3 regions of the Telluria mixta genome follow, and region 3 is predicted to be linked to each of the others. Evidence: predicted binding sites of a transcription regulator. Region 3 holds the regulator's gene; each other region holds the start of a gene.

Region 1 (5,622 bases), 1.8 Mb from region 3:
GCCGAAGAAGATCGCATGCGGCACGAGCACCAGCGAGATCGTCGCGCGGAACGCGGGCGCTCGGTACACGTCCAGCACCGAGCGCACGGTCGGCAGTGCGCCGCCGGGTGCCTTCGACCTGGGCGTGATGAGCCAGATCAGCAGGCCGCTGCAGGCCGTGAGCAGTGCCAGCAGCATGAACAGGCCGCGCCAGTCGACGTGCTGCAGCAGCATCCGTACCGGCATGGTGCTTGAGGCCGCACCCAGCCCGCCCACGGCGATCAGATAACCCTGCACGGACGGCAGGCGCTTGGGCGAGATCCACGTGGCGATCGCCTTCACGGCCGACATGAAGCACCCGCCCAGGCCGCAGCCGATGACGGCGCGCGCCAGCACCAGCTGGCCGAACGAACGGCCGGTGGCGAACAGCAGCGCGCCCGTCGCCGCCAGCATCAACAGGATCACCTGCACCTTGCGCGGGCCGTAGCGGTCGAGCGCGATCCCGACCGGCAGCTGCACGAGGGCGAACGCGAAGAAGAACGCGCTGGTGAGGAGGCCGAGCTGGCCCGGCGTCAGCGCGAGCGCGCCGACCAGATGCGGCGCCAGCACGGCGTTCACGTTGCGCAGCAGCGACGACAGGTAATGCCCCAGCGCGAACGGCAGGAACACGTAGAAAAACACTGCCACCCCGTTGAGGCGCGACTCGCTCTGGTCGGTTTCCATGGACATCTCCTGCGGGTCAGGCCGCGTCGGGTTGACTGTCGCTGGCGCGCCGGTCGTGCGCGTTGACAGCCTGGATCGGGATCACCCGGCCCGCCGCGCCAACGGCGTCGTGGTCGTCCTCGCCGCCCTCGAAGAAGAACTTCTTGCGGCCGAACGCGGGCTTCAGGTGATCGAGCCAGGTGGCGTCGGGATCGTATTTCGCGAAGAACGGCCGGCGCACCCAGTCCGGATTGCGCGCCTGCAGGAACTGCAGCGCGAACAGCTTTTCGCCGTTGATGGTAACGACGCCGTCGATCACGACCTTGCCCGGAAATGCGCTCATCGACGGCCCGCGCACGGTGCGCGACAGGCCCGACACCATGCTGTACGCGGCCTGGAAGATCTCGTGCGCGCGCGCCAGCGGCAGCGCGAAGTACTCGCGCGGCCCCGTGTCCCGTTCGACGAACATGTAATAAGGGATCGCACCCAGGCGCACGCCCGTCGTCCACAGCTCGGCCCAGCTGTTCGGGTCTTCGTTGATGTGGCGGATCAGCGGGCCCTGCATGCGCAACGTGGCGCCGGTGCCGACGATGCGCTTGACGGCCTGCTGGGCCACCGGCTGGCGCAACTCGACGGCGTGGTTGTAATGCCCCATCAGCGCGAGGTTCTTGCCGGCGTTGACGACTTTTTCGAACAGGCGCATCAGGTCGTCGCTGTCCTTGTCCGACACATAGCGCTGCGGCCAGTACGCGACCGACTTGGTGCCGATGCGGATGTTCTGGATATGTGCCAGTTCGGGCGCCAGCAGCGGTTCGATGAATTCGGCCAGCGAGCGCGTATTCATGATCATCGGATCGCCGCCCGTGATCAGGACATCCGTCACGTCCGGATGCGTGGCCAGGTAGGATACCAGTTCCGTGGACTCGCGCGCATCGAACTTCATCTCTTCCATGCCCACGAACTGCGGCCAGCGGAAGCAGAAGGTGCAATAGGCGTGGCACGTCTGGCCCGCGCTGGGGAAGAACAGCACCGTTTCCTTGTACTTGTGCTGCAGGCCCTTGAGCGGCGCATCGTTCACGCGCGGCACGTTGTGCGTCATCTGCCCCGCCGGGTGCGGGTTCATGCGCATGCGGATGTCGTGCACGAGCTTTGCGATGGCGGCATCGTCCTTCCTGACGAGCACGAGGTCGCGCAACTGCTCGTATTCGCGCGCCGGCAGCATGTCGCGGTGCGGGAACGTCAGGCGGTAGATCGGATCGTCAGGCACGTTGCTCCAGTCGATCAGCTGCTCCATCACGTATTCGTTCGTGCGGAAGGGCAGCACATGGGAGACCACCTGCACCGCTTCCTGCAGGTCGGGGCTCAGCCATTGCCATTGGCGGGCGTTCTGGATCGACTGGCGGGTATAGGGCTTGAACTTGGCGGGGGTTGCGTCGAGGGTCACGGGATTTCTCCTGAGGGAAGTGGTTGGTGGCAGCAAAAGGTGACGCATGGAAATAATTGCCGACAGGAACCGATGGTAGAGAGGCGCCATGAACCCAGAATTGCCCCGAGTCAAGTTCGAATGCCGTTTATCACTAATTTCCACATGCACTGCGGAAGATCAGCGTTCGCCTTGCGGCCGCACATCGGACGCCACTTGCGTTAGCACAACAGCCCGTCTGGGGCCGCGGCGTAGAGTACGAAATGCAAATAGGCAACATTCAGACCTATCTTTTTTCCCTTCCCGAAAGGACATCCTATGAAGCTGACCGCAACCGTAGTCGCTACCGCCCTGACCCTGTCCTGCGCCGGCGCGCTGGCGGCCGAACCGACCGAGAAAGATGCGATCGCCATGGCCGAGCGCGGCGCCGCGATGGTCAAGGCCAAGGGCAAGGAAGAAGTCATGAAACGCATCACGGCCAAGGATCCGGACTTCGTCCAGGGCTCGCTGTACATCGACATGCGCGACGTCAAGACCGGCATCGTGCTGGCCCATCCGTACAACCCGTCGATCGTCGGCAAGGACTTGACGGACGTGCCCGATGCGAACGGCAAGAAATACCGCCGCGAGATCATCGAACTGGCCGCCGCCAAGGGCAAGGGCTGGGTCGACTACCAGTACAAGAATCCGACCACGGGCAAGATCGAACCGAAGACGACGTACATCCTGCTCGTCGACGGTGTCGTGCTCGAGGCCGGGCTCTACAAGAAGCAATAGGTCATGCGCGCGGGCGGCATGCCCGCGTTCGTTGTTCGAGCGGGCGGCATGCCCGCGTTCTTTTTTTACGCGGGAGCGCAACATGCTGAAAAAACTGAGGATCGGTCCCAAGCTGCTGCTGGCGCCCGGCATGGTGCTGGTGCTGCTCTTGATGCTGTCCGGTGCCGCCTGGTACGGGATGGTGCGCCAGAACGCGTCGCTGGAAAACATGGTGCAGGTCCGCGCGGCGCGCCTGAAAAACGTGGCCGACGTGGCGGGCGACGCCAAGTACGTCCACGCGAACGCTTATCAGCTGCTGGCCTGGATCAACGGCAGCTTCGCCAAGAACCGCCTCGATGCGCTGATCGCCGACATCGGCAAGCGCCACGCCGCCGTGCAGGCGCAGTTGCAGGAACTCGCACGCACGACCGAAGGCGCGGAACGCAAGCCGGTCGACGCGTCGCTGGCCGCGCTGGCCGCCTACCGCAAGGCGGTGCAGGAGACCATCGAGATGGCGCAGGTTGACCAGTCGATCGCCACCAACTCGATGCAGAAAGCGGAAAAGGAATTCATGGTGCTGAACCAGCAGCTGGCCCAACTGGCCACGCTGGAAAAGACGCTCAGCGAACAGGCCTATGCCGCCGCGCGCACGGAATTCCACAACCTGGGCACGTGGATGGCCATGCTGGTGCTGCTGTCGATCGCCGCGTCGCTGGCCGTCACGATGTTCGTGCGCCGCGCCATGCTGCGCGACATCGGGACCATCTCGGCCGTCATGGGCGAGCTGGCCGAAGGCCGCCTGTGCGCGAGCGCCCACAACGACGGCCGCGACGAAATCGCCGACACGGCGCGCGCGCTCGACCAGACCATCGCCAACCTGAACACGACCTTGCGCAGCGTGCTCGATTCCGTGCGGTCGATCGACACGGCATCGAAGGAAATCGCCAGCGGCAACCTGGACCTGTCGACCCGCACCGAGCTGCAGGCCGGTTCCCTGCAGCAGACCGCGAGCGCGATGGAGACGCTGACCCAGGCCGTGAAAGGCAATGCCGACAACGCCCGCCTGGCGACGGAACTCGCGGCCGAGGCGGCGCGGCTGGCAGCGCGCGGCGGCCAGGCAGTCGACCGCGCCGTCGCCACGATGGAATCGATCCGCGCCAGCTCGCGCAAGATCGTCGAGATCACCGGCGTCATCGACGGCATCGCGTTCCAGACCAACATCCTCGCGCTGAACGCGGCCGTGGAAGCGGCGCGCGCCGGCGAACAGGGACGCGGCTTCGCCGTCGTGGCCAGCGAAGTGCGTACGCTGGCGCAGCGCTCCGCGTCCGCGGCCAAGGAGATCAAGGCGCTGATCGCCGATTCGGTGGCGATCATCGACAACGGCAGCGCGTCCGTCAACGAAGCCGGATCCAGCATGGGCAGCGTGGTCGCGTCGGTGCAGCAGGTGAACGACATCATCAACCGCATCAGCGCCGCCAGCAGCGAACAGGCCGACGGCATCGCCGACGTGAATCGCGCCGTCGGCCAGATGGACGACATGACGCAGCAGAACGCCGCACTCGTCGAGCAGGCCGCGGCGGCGGCGGCCAGCCTGCACGAGCAGACCGTCAACCTGGCGCGCGCCGTGGCTATCTTCCGCATCGAGGATGCTCAGGACGACGCGGCACCGGGCCCGATCGAGCGGCGCGCGCCGGACAGCCCGATGCGCGGCCGGCCTGCGCTCGCGCATCACGCAACGGAAGACGAAGAAGAAGCGCCCCGGACGCAGGCAAACGGTGCGCGAGCGCGTGCCGCCAACGGCCGCTGACCGTTCAGCGGAACGGCTTGCTGACCCAGCGCGATCCGGCCAGGCCGAACCGCCAGGGCACGTCGACGGCTTTCGATATCCCGATGCGCGGCCCGCTGACCACCTCGATGCCTTGGGGTGCCGGCGCCAGTTCGAACGGCGGCGCGGCCAGCGACTGGCCGTTCAGTGCGCGCGTCACGCCCAGCGCCTGGCACAGCTTGCCGGGTCCGGAACACAGCAGCCAGTGGTCGCGCGTGCCGCGCCGCTCGACCATCGTGTCGATGCCTGTCACGGGTTCGAGCGCGCGGATCAGCACCCCGGCGCCATGGCCCTCTTCCCGGCAGACGAAGTTCAGGCACCAGTGGATGCCGTAGGAGCGGTAGACGTAGGCGTGGGCCGGCGGTCCGAACATGGCGAAGTTGCGGTCGGTCGGGCCGGAATAGCTGTGCGAGGCGGGATCTTCGCCGTCATAGGCCTCCGTCTCGACGATGCGGCCGCCGACGCCGTCGACGAGCACCGTGACGCCGATCAGCTGGCGTGCGACCAGGTGCGAAGGTGCTAGAAAATCAATGCCGGCGAGGATGGTTGAGGACATGGGGCAATTCTATATTGTTAAGATTTGACAGGTCGCACTGTCGGTTTTGCTACACAAAAGCAATACTTTGCTGCAACTTCAATGGCACTGGTTTATAGTGACAAACTTCGCATGGATTTCCGTGCAGCATCATTGTGTTCCCTTCCCGTCATGAGTACAGCAGCCGCCCTTGCGCGCCCGAGCGCCGTCGCCGAGGATCCCGTCGACGCCCTGATCAAGTCGATCCGGATTCCGCCGCGGCCCAGCCTGCTCGCCGACCTGCAACGGGAACTCGGCTCGGAAGATCCGAGCCCGGCCGCCATCGGCCGCATCGTCGCCAGCGACGTCGGCATGTCGGGCGCGCTGCTGAAACTTGCCAATTCATCCATCTTCGGCGGCCGG
Region 2 (5,622 bases), 300 kb from region 3:
ACCCGCTGGGCCAGGTGCAGGTGGCCCAGCGCGGCGTAGGCGACGTCCGGGCCGAACATCGACGCGGGCAGGGCCTCGGTGCCGCCGATGACGATGCGGCGTTCCGAGTCGGGCGACGCATCGCCGCCGACCATGTGGCAGTGGCCCATCGCGAGGATCGCCTGGCCCCCGGTGGCCCGGGCGCGCGCCAGGTCGTACGCTTGCTGGTAGAGCAGGCGGATGCCGGCCAGGTAGGCGTCGAACGCATCGTCGCCTGCTACCTGCGACGCGACACGCGGCACGTCGCCCGGCCGCAGGAACGGGATCGCGACGCACCAGGCTTTTACGTTCCCATCCTTGCCGGTCAGCGGGACGATGAAGCGTTCCAGGTCGATGCCGCCTTCGGCATCGCGCACGACATGGCCCACGACGCGTGTGCCGTGCGCTTCCAGCAGCGGCCCCGGCGCTTCCAGGCGTCCCGGCGAATCATGGTTGCCGGCGATGATGACGATGTCCAGTTGCGGCGCGCGTGCCCGGGCCTGCTGCAGGAATCGGTACAGCTGGCGCTGCGACGCGGCGGACGGGTTCGAGTTGTCGAACACGTCGCCCGCGATCAGCAGGGCGTCCGCTTCCTGGGCGACGATCGTGTCGAGCAGCCAGTCGAGAAAGCACTGGTGTTCGTAGGTCCGGTCGAAATTGTGCAGGGTCTGGCCGAGGTGCCAGTCCGATGTGTGCAGCAGCCGCATGGTCGTTAAGAAATCCGCAACAGGGGTTGAGCCAGGGCGCCAACTATATCGCATGGAGCGAGATACTGTAAAAAAAACCAGTACTTTTTCGCAGCGACCTGTACAAATGTTGATGGGATGTCACTAGAATGTGCGGATGAGCGAACCAATTCTGACTCCCGCTGTCGCACGTAACCTCCACCTGGCGGCCCAGGGCATGCTGCAGCCAAGGCGTGGCCGCGCCACGAAGGCCGACGTGCTGGCCGCGATCCGCCGCATGGGCGTGTTGCAGATCGACACCATCAGCGTCGTCGCGCGCAGCCCCTATCTCGTGTTGTGGAGCCGCGTGGGCGACTACGACCCGGAGTGGCTCGACCAGTTGCTGGCCGAGGGAAAGCTGTTCGAGTACTGGGCCCACGAGGCGTGCTTCATCCCGATCGAGGACTACGGCCTGTACCGGCACCGGATGGTCGATCCGGGCTCGCTCGGCTGGAAATACGCGGGGACGTGGCTGGCGTCGCACCGCGACGAGGTCGAGCGCGTGCTCGCGCACATCCGCACCAGCGGGCCGGCCCGCTCGGCCGACTTCGAGCGCACGGACGGCAAGGCCGGCGGCTGGTGGGAATGGAAGCCGGAAAAGCGCGCACTGGAGGTCTTGTTCACGACGGGGCGGCTGATGATCGCGCGGCGCCAGCAATTCCACCGCGTGTACGACCTCGCCGAGCGCGTGCTGCCCGGCTGGGATGATGCGCGCATGCCGTCGCTCGACGAGACGCGGCGCCGCTTCGTGCTGGATGCGGTGCGTGCGCTGGGCGTGGCGAAGGCGGCCTGGATCCCGGACTATCACCGCACGAAGCCGCCGCACCTCGATCCGGCGCGGCTGGCCGACGAGGGCCTGCTGCTGCGCGCCCGCGTCGAGGGGTGGAAGGAGCCCGTGTACGTCCACCCCGATCACGCGGCGCTGCTCGGGCAGGCCGTGGACGGCGCGCTGCAGGCCACGCTGACCACCGTGCTGTCGCCGTTCGATCCCATCGTCTGGGACCGCCGCCGGGCCCTCGACCTGTTCGGGTTTGACTACCGCCTCGAGTGCTACACGCCCGCCGAGAAACGGCGCTACGGCTATTTCACGCTGCCGCTGCTGCGGCGCGGGGCGCTCGTCGGCCGCGTGGACGCCAAGGCGCACCGCAAGACCGGCGTGTTCGAGCTGAAGTCGCTCGTGCTGGAACCCGGTGTGCGCATCAGCGACCGTTTCGTACGCGACCTGGCCGCCGCGTTCACCCGCTGCGCGCGCTGGCACGGCTGTCCGCAGGTCGTGCTGGCGCATGCCGAGCCGGCCGGGCTCGCCGCGCCGCTGGGCGCCGCCCTGGGCCAGACACTGGCGGCCGCGGCCTGACGCCGGGGCCCGCATCGGCATTCCCAGGGCCGGGTACCGTTTGTGATAGATCAAACGTTGACCCGGCCGGGCTCCTTACACTAGACCTTCCTTCAGGCCAAAACCAACCAGAGGACGCCTCGCGATCCGAGACTCGCGATTCGAGAGTGCCCCGGGCCTGTCAACAACGCTCCCATCGGACCCTGCATAGCGCCGCGAATGCCATGTGGCCGGGGAGCGGATTTGTCGAACTCACTCGTGAGAAAAAGGTGGAGACTGAATGCTGACATCGACTTATACCCTCGTCGCCCTGTCTGTCGAACAGACGACGGTGCGCGCGGCCCTGCAGTCGCTGCTCGACGAGCTGCGCGCGCTGCCGGGGGACTTCAGTACCCTGGCCGCCGGCAGGGCGGCACAGTTGTGTGCTGCCCTGCGCCAGGTGTACGACAACTGTCACTGGCGCAAGCTCGACAAGTTCCTCGTGCCGGCCCTGCGCCGCAGCACGGCGGCGGCCGATGGTTTGCTGGAAGAACTCGAACGCCTCAGCGGCAAGGCGGCCGTCGCGATGAGCACGGCCGAGGCCTGCGTCGGCGCGGCGGACCATCCCGTGCCGCGCGAGGTGTTCTGCCATGCCGTCGAGTATTGCGTCGGGGCCCTGCGCAGCCGGCTGGAGCGCGAGGAAAAGGAGCTGTTCCCGCTGGCGCGCACGGCGGTCGGCGGCGACGCGTGGTTTGCGATCGCCAACCAGATGCTCGCCCATGACGCCTATGCGCAGGAGCGCCGGGGCGACCCGGGCCGCCTGCGTCACGAGCTGGTCGGACATGCCGGCCACGATGTACATGGGCGACGGCATGCGGCCTTGACCGCTGCCCACTGACCGCATCGATCTTGTCAGTGGGCAATGACGAACATGTTGCTCGCACGCGCCAGGCCGGTGTCACGAGGCCATCAGGGTTCTTTGCTATGATGGCGATTTTGGAAGTGCGATTTCATCATGTTCGAGTTCCTATTCAAGCGGCCGGGCGACAAGCCCGGCGACAAGCCGGCCGGGCAGGGAGGACAGGCGGGGGCGCAAGCGGAACCGTCCGCGTCCGCCGCCACGCATTCGTCCAACCATCAACGTGCGGCCCAGGCTGAAAAGCTGGGCCGGATCGGGGATGATGAAGCCGCCGCGGTGGAATTCATCCTCCAGTGCGAATTCTCCGAACTGCGGCTCACCGCCGCCGAGTTCGTCCATAGCCCGGAGCAACTCGAGCGTGTCCACACCGCGATGCGCAACACCGATCGCCGCGTCGCCAAACTGATGCAGTCGCGCCTCGATGCGCACCGTCACCGCGAAGCCGAGCACCGGCGCGCGCAGGTCGCCGTCGAGCAGGCCGAATCCCTCCTCAAGGACGCGGTGCTGACCCCGAACCACGTGGCCGAGCTGGACCGCAAATGGTCCGTGATCTCCGCGCCCGAGCTCGACGCCGCGTTCCAGACCGCGCGCGCCGCGCTGGCCCAGCGCCTGGAAGCGCAGGTGGCCCTGCAGCGCGCCATGATCGACCGCGTGGCCGCGTTGCGCCAGCTGGGTGGCGCCAGCCTGCCGGCGGCGGAACTGGCCCAGCGCCTGGACACGCTGGCCCAGGAACAGGACGAGGCCCTGCGTTCGCCCGAACACCCGTCGCTGCCGCGCGCCCTCGTGGCCGAATTCGCGGCCGGTATGGAAAAGCTGCGCGCCGGTCTGCAGGTGCAGGAAGCCGGCCAGGCCGCACTGGCGGCGCGCGCCGCATTCATCGACGCCCAGCAGGCGAAGCCGGTTGCCGAGCTGAATGCCGAGACGCTGCGGCGCGAATGGAAAGCGCTGCCGCATCTGCCCCAGGACGAGCAGTCGGCCGAACTGCAGCGCCGCTTCGACGCCCTGCTGGCCACGGTGCCGCAGCCCGAGCCGCGCAAGGCGAAGGAGCCGCGCGAGCCGAGGCCTGCGCACGAAGGCGGCGCAAAAACCGCCACGACAGCCCCCGCGAAAGAGGGCGCGAAGGACAACAAGCCGCGCGGCGCCGACCAGCATTTCATCGACACGATGGATGCGATGGAAGCCGCCCTGCAGCAGGGTTCGTTGGGCGCGGCCGCCGACCACGACAAGACACTGAAAGACGCGCGCGAAAAGGGCATGCGACTGACGCCCGCGCAATCCGACCGCCTGGCCCATCTGCGGGCCGAGCTCAAGCGCCTGTCCGACTGGGCGCGCTGGGGCGGCAACGTCTCGCGCGAGGAACTCATCAAGACGGTCGAGGCCTTGACCACGCAAAACCTGGCGATGAGCGAGCTGGCCAAGAAGGTCGGCAGCATGCGCGACCGCTGGAAGGCGCTCGACAGCCTGTCCGGCGCCGCGCCGAAGAGCCTGTGGGAGCGCTTCGACGCCGCCTGCACGGCCGCCTATGCGCCGGCCGCGGCCCACTTCCGTCACCTGGCCGACGAACGTCATGCGAATGCGGCGCGCGGCCAGGCGCTCGTCGAGGAAGCGCAAGCCGAGATCGCGCGCCTGCGTGACGGCAGCGTCGAGTGGAAGCACGTGGCGGGCACGGTGCAGCGGCTGCGTCTCGCATGGAGCCACCTGGGTGCCATCGACCGCAAGGAAAAGAAGCGCCTCGACGCATTGTTTACCGATGCGCTGAACGTGCTGCAGGGGCCGCTCGAAGAGCAGCGCAAGGCCGAGATGTCCGAGCGCGAAGCCATCATCGAGGAAGCGGCCGCCATCGATCCGCACGACCGCCACGCGATCGATACGATGCGTGCCCTGCAGCAACGGTGGCAGGAGCATGCGCGCGCGCTGCCGCTCGAACGCAAGAGCGAGCAGGCCCTGTGGCAGCGCTTCCGCGCCGTGTGCGACGACGTGTTCCAGCGCCGCAAGGAAACGATGCACGAGGCCGACATCGAACGCCGCGCCCACGAAGCCGCCAAGGAAGCGATCAGCGCGCGACTGGAAGCGGCGGCGGACAGCGTCACGCCGGCCACGGTTGGCAAGCTGCTGCGCGAGGCGCAGGCGGAATGGCAGGCGATCGGCCCGGTGCCGCGCGCGCATGAAGCCCGCGTGGAAAAACGCTATCACGCCGCCGTGGCGCTCGTGCAGCAGCATGCCGACCAGGCGAAGCGCGCCGCCGGCGTCGCCCAGGCGGGTGTGCTGCGCGACAAGCTGCGGCTCGTGCAGGAACTGGAGCAGGCCATCGCGGCGGACCAAAACGGTGACACGGACTGGGAGGCGCGTTGGTCTGCCTTGCCGCCCCTCGACGCCGACATGGAACGCACGCTGCGCACCCGTTTCGACGCCGCACTGGCCGCGCTGCGCGGCAGTCCGGCCGACACGGCCGCGTACAAGCGCAAGCTGGAAGAGAACAGCGGCAAGCTCCTGCACGAGTTGCTGCGCCTGGAAATCGGCGCCGGCATCGACAGCGGACCGGAATTCGCGCGCGAGCGGTTGAAGCTCCAGGTCGAGGTGCTGCAATCGTCGCTCAAGTCAGGACAAAGCGCAGGCCGTGGCGCCCAGGGCGGTGCGACGGCGCAATT
Region 3 (5,622 bases):
ACGAGTTCGTCATCGCGCCATATCCGTAGGTCTGGGCGACGCCGGCCACCGTCGTCGAGTGGCAGATGCGGGCCTGGTGGTCGCAGTTATTGGAACCCCACATCGACACCCATTTGCGCAGCAGGTAGGACTGCTCGTTGTTGTGCTTCGAGCTGCCGATGACCATCAGCGCGTCCGGCCCGGACTGCTCGCGCAGTTTCAGGAGCCGGTCGCCGATCTCGTTGATGGCCTGGTCCCACGTGATGCGCTCGTACTTGCCGTTCACGAGCTTCATCGGATAGCGCAGGCGGTGCTCGCCGAAGCCGTGCTCGCGCACCGACGCGCCCTTCGCGCAGTGGGCGCCCATGTTGATCGGAGAGTCGAACGCGGCTTCCTGGCGGATCCACACGCCATTGCTGACGACGGCCTCCACCGAGCAGCCCACCGAACAGTGGCTGCACACCGTGTGCTTGACCTCCGTGTTCGGCCTGGCCGGCACGGCGTCCGCCGCGGTTGCGGGCTGGATCACGTTCAGCGGCAGGTGGCGCGCGAGGGCGCCGGCACCGGCCGTCACGCCCGCGCCGACGAGGAAGCGGCGCCGTTTCAACCCGCTGTCGCGTGATGTCTTCACCAGGGTCATGGTCGTGGTCTCCTTCTACCAGTAAGCCGCGGTGCGGTAGTAGCGCCGGATGTGTTCCGTCTCGTGATAGCCCTTGGCCTGCTCCGGCTCCGCCGGTGCCGCGGGCCCGGGCTGCGGCTCGGGCGCACGCGCATGCGCGGCCGCGGCGACGGCCAGCGCGCCCAGCGGTGCCGCCTTCAGCAGGCTGCGGCGGGCGGGATCGGGTTGCTTGTCTTTGTCCATGATGGTCCCCTCAAGCGGCAATCGGGTCGGTAGCATCGAGCACGGCAAATGCCTGCGCTTCGATCGACAGGAACGCGTCGACGACGCCCGCGACGATCCGGTAGAAATTCGCGTCCGGGCTGTTCGCGATGTCGGCCAGGCAGGCCGCGTACCAGGGCCGGATGTGCGTCTCGAAAAAGTGTTTTTGCACGGCGAGGCCGCGCGGCGCCATGCCGGGGCCGCCCTGGATCAATACGCGCATCGTTTCGCACAGCGTGCCCAGGTGGTCCTCGAATTCGCCCACGCCGGGCGCGCGGGACAGGCGCAGGCGGGCGAGGTCGTGGCGCAGGTCGGCCAGGGGCGCGTCGTTCAGGTGGCCCGTGAGGTAGAAGGACCCGTACGGATTCAGCGGCGGCGTGCCGGTGCTGATGAACATGGCCGAGAATTCATCGGCCGCGGCGGATGCGTCGACGACGGTGGCGGCCTGGGTCAGCTTCAGCCAGGCGTCCTCGAGAGCGAATTCGCCGGCGGCGGCGATCGGGTCGGCGGCGGCCAGGGCCGCGAGCAGGGCGTCGTCGGGCGGGGCCAGCAGCAGGCGTGCGAACAGCGCGTAGAAATCGGCCCGGGCCTGGTCTTCGTCGGCCAGAGGCAGAGCCTCGCCATCATGCAAAATGGGTGAAGCGGAACGCTGGTCGGCCGACATGGTTCTCCCGTTGGCAAATATTCATGGGAAGTGTAATCCTTGACAATGCGAAGGCGCGCACGCTTGACCTCCACGCGACACTTCGTTGGCAAGGCGACCAACAGCGGGACAAATTCCCTACTTGTGGTAGGGGCTAACGTCTATAATCGGAACATCCCCCGAAGGTCCTCGCCATGATTGCAGCTGATACCCTACCCGCGACTCCCGTCACCGCTAACGCACTCAAGATCAGTTGCGCGGCTTGCAGCATGCACCAGCTGTGCCTGCCGATGGGCCTGGAGGATGCGGACATCGACCGCCTGGACCAGATCATCGGCAAGCGCCGCCGCCTGGAGCGCGACGAGCCGCTGTACAAGATGGGCGAGCCGTTCCGCAACCTGTACGCCGTGCGCTTCGGCCACTTCAAGACGTACCAGATCAACGCGGCCGGAGAAGCGCAGATCACGGGCTTCCAGATGGCCGGCGAGCTGCTCGGCATGGACGCCATCAGCGCCGACCGCCACCACTGCGACGCCGTCGCGCTGGAAGACAGCGAAGTCTGCGAGATCCCGTTCGCGCATCTGCAGGACCTGTTCGGCCAGGTGCCGGCGCTGCTGCGCCACTTCCACCGCATCATGAGCCAGGAAATCACGCGCGAGCAGAACGTCATGCTCCTGCTGGGGAACATGCGCGCCGAGCAGCGCTTCGCCGTCTTCCTCATCAACCTGTCCGCCCGCTACGCGGCGCGCGGCTATTCGTCCACGCGCTTCCAGCTGCGCATGTCGCGCGAAGACATCGGCAACTACCTGGGCCTGACCATCGAAAGCATCAGCCGCCTGCTGTCCCGTTTTAAAAAGCTGGGGCTCGTGCAGGTCGACAAGCGCGAGGTCGTGCTGCTCGAACCGGCGCGGCTGAAGGCGATGGCGGCCGGGACGGAGCAGTGCAGCCCGATGGCCTGACCTTTCGGTAGTTCACGGTCTCCCGGTCCGCATCGACAATGCGGGCGAAGGAGATCGTCCATGCATTCCAGATTCATTCCCCTCGCCGGCCTGCTGCTGGCCACCGCCGCTCACGCCCAGGACAGCGCCGTGCAGGTCTACGGCCGCCTCAACGTCGCCCTCGAACACGCGGACAGTTCCTCCGGCCCCGGCCTCGTGCGCCTCGTGAACAACCGCTCCGTGCTGGGCTTCCGCGGCGGTGAAGACCTCGGCGGCGGCTTGAAAGCCATCTTCCAGATCGAAGGCACGCTGTCGCCGGACACGGGCGCCGGCGCCCTCGCCGCACGCGACACCCGCGTGGGCCTCGCCGGCACCTGGGGCACGCTGTTCGCGGGCCACTGGACGACGGCGTACAACGGCGCCACGTCCGGCCTCGACCCGTTCTATCCGACGACGGCCGGCTTCATGAGCATCATGGGCAACGGTTCCGCGGCGGACGCGGACAACGTCAGCGACACCTCGTCGTTCGACCGGCGCCAGTCCAACTCGATCCATTACTGGAGCCCCGCGTGGCTCGGCCTGTCGCTGCGGGTGACGCACGGCCTGAACGAGGAAAAGCCGGCGAACGGCGCGAAGCCGTCGCTGACGTCGGCCGCCGCCATCTACGAACGGGGCCCGTGGTATGCCGTGCTGGCCGGCGAACGCCACCACGAGTACCAGGGCCCGGGGCTGGACGACACGGGCGCGAAGGCCGCCCTCGCCTACCAGTTCCCGCAGACGCGCATCGCCGTCGTCGCCGAACGGTTGAAATACGGGACGGGGGCCGGCGAGCTGGCGCGCAACGCCGTGTACCTGTCGCTGTCGCACCAGATGGGACCGCACGGCATCCGCATCGGCATCGCGCGCGCGGGCGACGCGAGCGGGCCGGCCGGCACGCGCATCGGCTTCGTGCGCGCCGGCGCGGGCACCGGCGCCACCCACGCGACGCTCGGCTACGACTACACGCTCAGCAAGCGCAGCAGCCTGTACGCGTACACGACGCGCCTGGACAACCGCGCGAACGGCGTCTACGAATTCGCGATCAACAGCTTGGGCGCGGCGCCGGGCGCGACGCTGAAGGCGTACGTGCTCGGCATGCGCCACAACTTCTGATCACACGTAACGTTCCAGCGTGATGACGCGCGGGTCGGCATACACGGCCTTGATGCGCGCATCGTCATTGGCCGCCGTGACGTCGACCCAGGACATGAAGAAGGACCACGGCGCGCCGCCTTCGAGGCTGCTGTCGATATCCGGCATCGGACCGTTCTCGGTCATGGCGACGAGCTTCGTGCCGCTGCTGAGTGCATAGGCCTTGTCGAACTCCGCCTTGTTGTTGATGTAGACGAAGTTGCCGGGATAGGAGTCGATGCCGATGATGTCGACCTTGTCGTTCCCCGGATACCAGGCAGCGTCGTTGCCGCACCAGCACCACAGCAGGTTGTGCAGGCCGTGGTAGTTCATGAGACGGTCGTACATCAGGTTCCACAGCTGCTTGTAAACGGTAGCGCCTTTCGCGCTCCACCAGAACCAGGTACCGCCGGCCTCATGGAGGGGTCGCCAGATGATGGGGACGCCGGCATCGCGCAGCTTTGCGAGCTGGACGGCGATGGCGTCGATATCGCGCAGCGTGTCCGCGTATTCCTGCGTCCCCTTCCTCACGGCCCGGGATGCGTCGAACGTCGTGAACTCGGTGTAGAACGTGTTCGTGCCGACGGTGCCGCCCGACGGCGAATGCCAGTGCCATTGATAGGCGATGATCGGCTTGTCCCCGTGATCCCGGCGCCATGCGATCGAGTTGGCGATCGACGGGTCGGCCGCATCGGGACCGAATGTGAAATAGCCCGGCTGGCCGGTACTCGGATTGATCGCATTGCCGTCCCACAGCCAGGAGTACATCGGGCTGTAGTGCTGCATGTCGAAGCCCCGCAGCAAGGGGTATTGGCCGGTCAGGTTTTTCACGTAGTCGAAATGATCCTGGTCGGTCTGGCCCGAAATGATGAACTTGCCGAACTTCGACAGCAGCCAGCTGTACAACGCTTTGGCGGCGGGCGTCGCGGCCGGATCGACCGGATCGGCGTTGATCGTGAAGCGCCGCACGACGCAGCTCGGGGTCGCGCCCGCCTGGCCGCAGGAATCGATCGTCACGGTGGCGGGCGATGGGGCCACCCGCCTGGACGACGCTGCTGCGACGGACTCGCTACCTGCGCGGCTGGTCGTGCCACCGCAAGCCCCAAGCAATGTCGTGGCCGCCGCGGCACCGGCGCCCTTGAACAACAGGCTGCGGCGGGTCAAAGAAAAATTTTTATCGTTAGACATGTTATCTCCTCCGTAAATGGATTGGCGTTAATCTCACGATGCTTTTCACATCAAAAAATTAACGAATCGATTATTCCACCGGCCCATACATACCCTTCGGGCTCCTCCTTCCCGGCGCATTGTTTAGTGACGTTTCTCGCAACAGCGTGAATACACCCCCCGCGCACCCAGCGTGTTTCGCGAAACAGCACTAAACAACACCGATTTCGCACCTCTTCTGGCCCGTCGACAAAACACGGCGTCAATAATTCGTATATCCGACGTTAATAAATCTTCTTTTGCAATATGTTTTTTTATTAGCGCCGGATTTACGCACATGCACAAGGTAATCGCCGCACTCGACGGCTGGACAACCAGAAGGGGACACATGAAACGCACCAACAAGACTGCCATCGCACTCGCCGTCGCTCACCTGGCGTGGGGAGCGGGAACGGCGCACGCGCAAACCGAGACCGAAGCCAAGGCCGTCGTCGTCGTGACCGGCCAGCGCGCCGCACTGGCCTCGGCGCAAAAACTCAAGCAGGATGCCGACGAGATCGTCGACTCGGTCGTCGCGGACGACATCGGCAAGCTGCCGGACCGTTCCGTCACCGAGGTCCTCCAGCGCGTCGTCGGCATCAGCATCAACCGCCAGGCGGGCGACAACGAGCGCTTCTCGGTCGAGGGCGCCGGGGTCAATATCCGCGGTCTGAACTACGTCCGTTCCGAACTCAATGGACGCGAGGCGTTCGCATCGAACGGCGGCCGCTCGATCAGCTGGGGCGACATCCCGCCCGAACTGATGGCCGGCGTCGACGTCTACAAGAACCCGTCGGCGGAGCAGA

What was found. Region 3 encodes FNR, which switches genes on or off when oxygen is low (the NO sensors DNR and NnrR bind a similar motif). Its sites were predicted from a motif close to TTGATNNNNATCAA; they were not measured.
Region 1: the regulator FNR is predicted to act here: its motif matches at 2,226-2,239, upstream of P0M04_RS12335 (KamA family radical SAM protein).
Region 2: the regulator FNR is predicted to act here: its motif matches at 2,138-2,151, upstream of P0M04_RS19055 (hemerythrin domain-containing protein).

Annotation. Positions count from the first base shown of each region.
Region 1 is NZ_CP119520.1:2,762,931-2,768,552, reverse strand. Features, by position in the region: gene P0M04_RS12340 (MFS transporter) at 1-702, opposite strand, end outside; gene P0M04_RS12335 (KamA family radical SAM protein) at 719-2,125, opposite strand; gene P0M04_RS12330 (cache domain-containing protein) at 2,423-2,881, shown strand; gene P0M04_RS12325 (methyl-accepting chemotaxis protein) at 2,964-4,667, shown strand; gene P0M04_RS12320 (DNA-3-methyladenine glycosylase) at 4,672-5,241, opposite strand; gene P0M04_RS12315 (HDOD domain-containing protein) at 5,392-5,622, shown strand, end outside.
Region 2 is NZ_CP119520.1:4,258,577-4,264,198, forward strand. Features, by position in the region: gene P0M04_RS19045 (exonuclease SbcCD subunit D C-terminal domain-containing protein) at 1-725, opposite strand, end outside; gene P0M04_RS19050 (winged helix-turn-helix domain-containing protein) at 862-2,097, shown strand; gene P0M04_RS19055 (hemerythrin domain-containing protein) at 2,357-2,953, shown strand; gene P0M04_RS19060 (DUF349 domain-containing protein) at 3,071-5,622, shown strand, end outside.
Region 3 is NZ_CP119520.1:4,555,352-4,560,973, reverse strand. Features, by position in the region: gene P0M04_RS20375 (formate dehydrogenase subunit alpha) at 1-619, opposite strand, end outside; gene P0M04_RS20370 (formate dehydrogenase) at 635-841, opposite strand; gene P0M04_RS20365 (TorD/DmsD family molecular chaperone) at 852-1,523, opposite strand; gene fnr (fumarate/nitrate reduction transcriptional regulator Fnr) at 1,772-2,461, shown strand; gene P0M04_RS20355 (porin) at 2,522-3,592, shown strand; gene P0M04_RS20350 (glycosyl hydrolase) at 3,593-4,798, opposite strand; gene P0M04_RS20345 (TonB-dependent receptor) at 5,166-5,622, shown strand, end outside.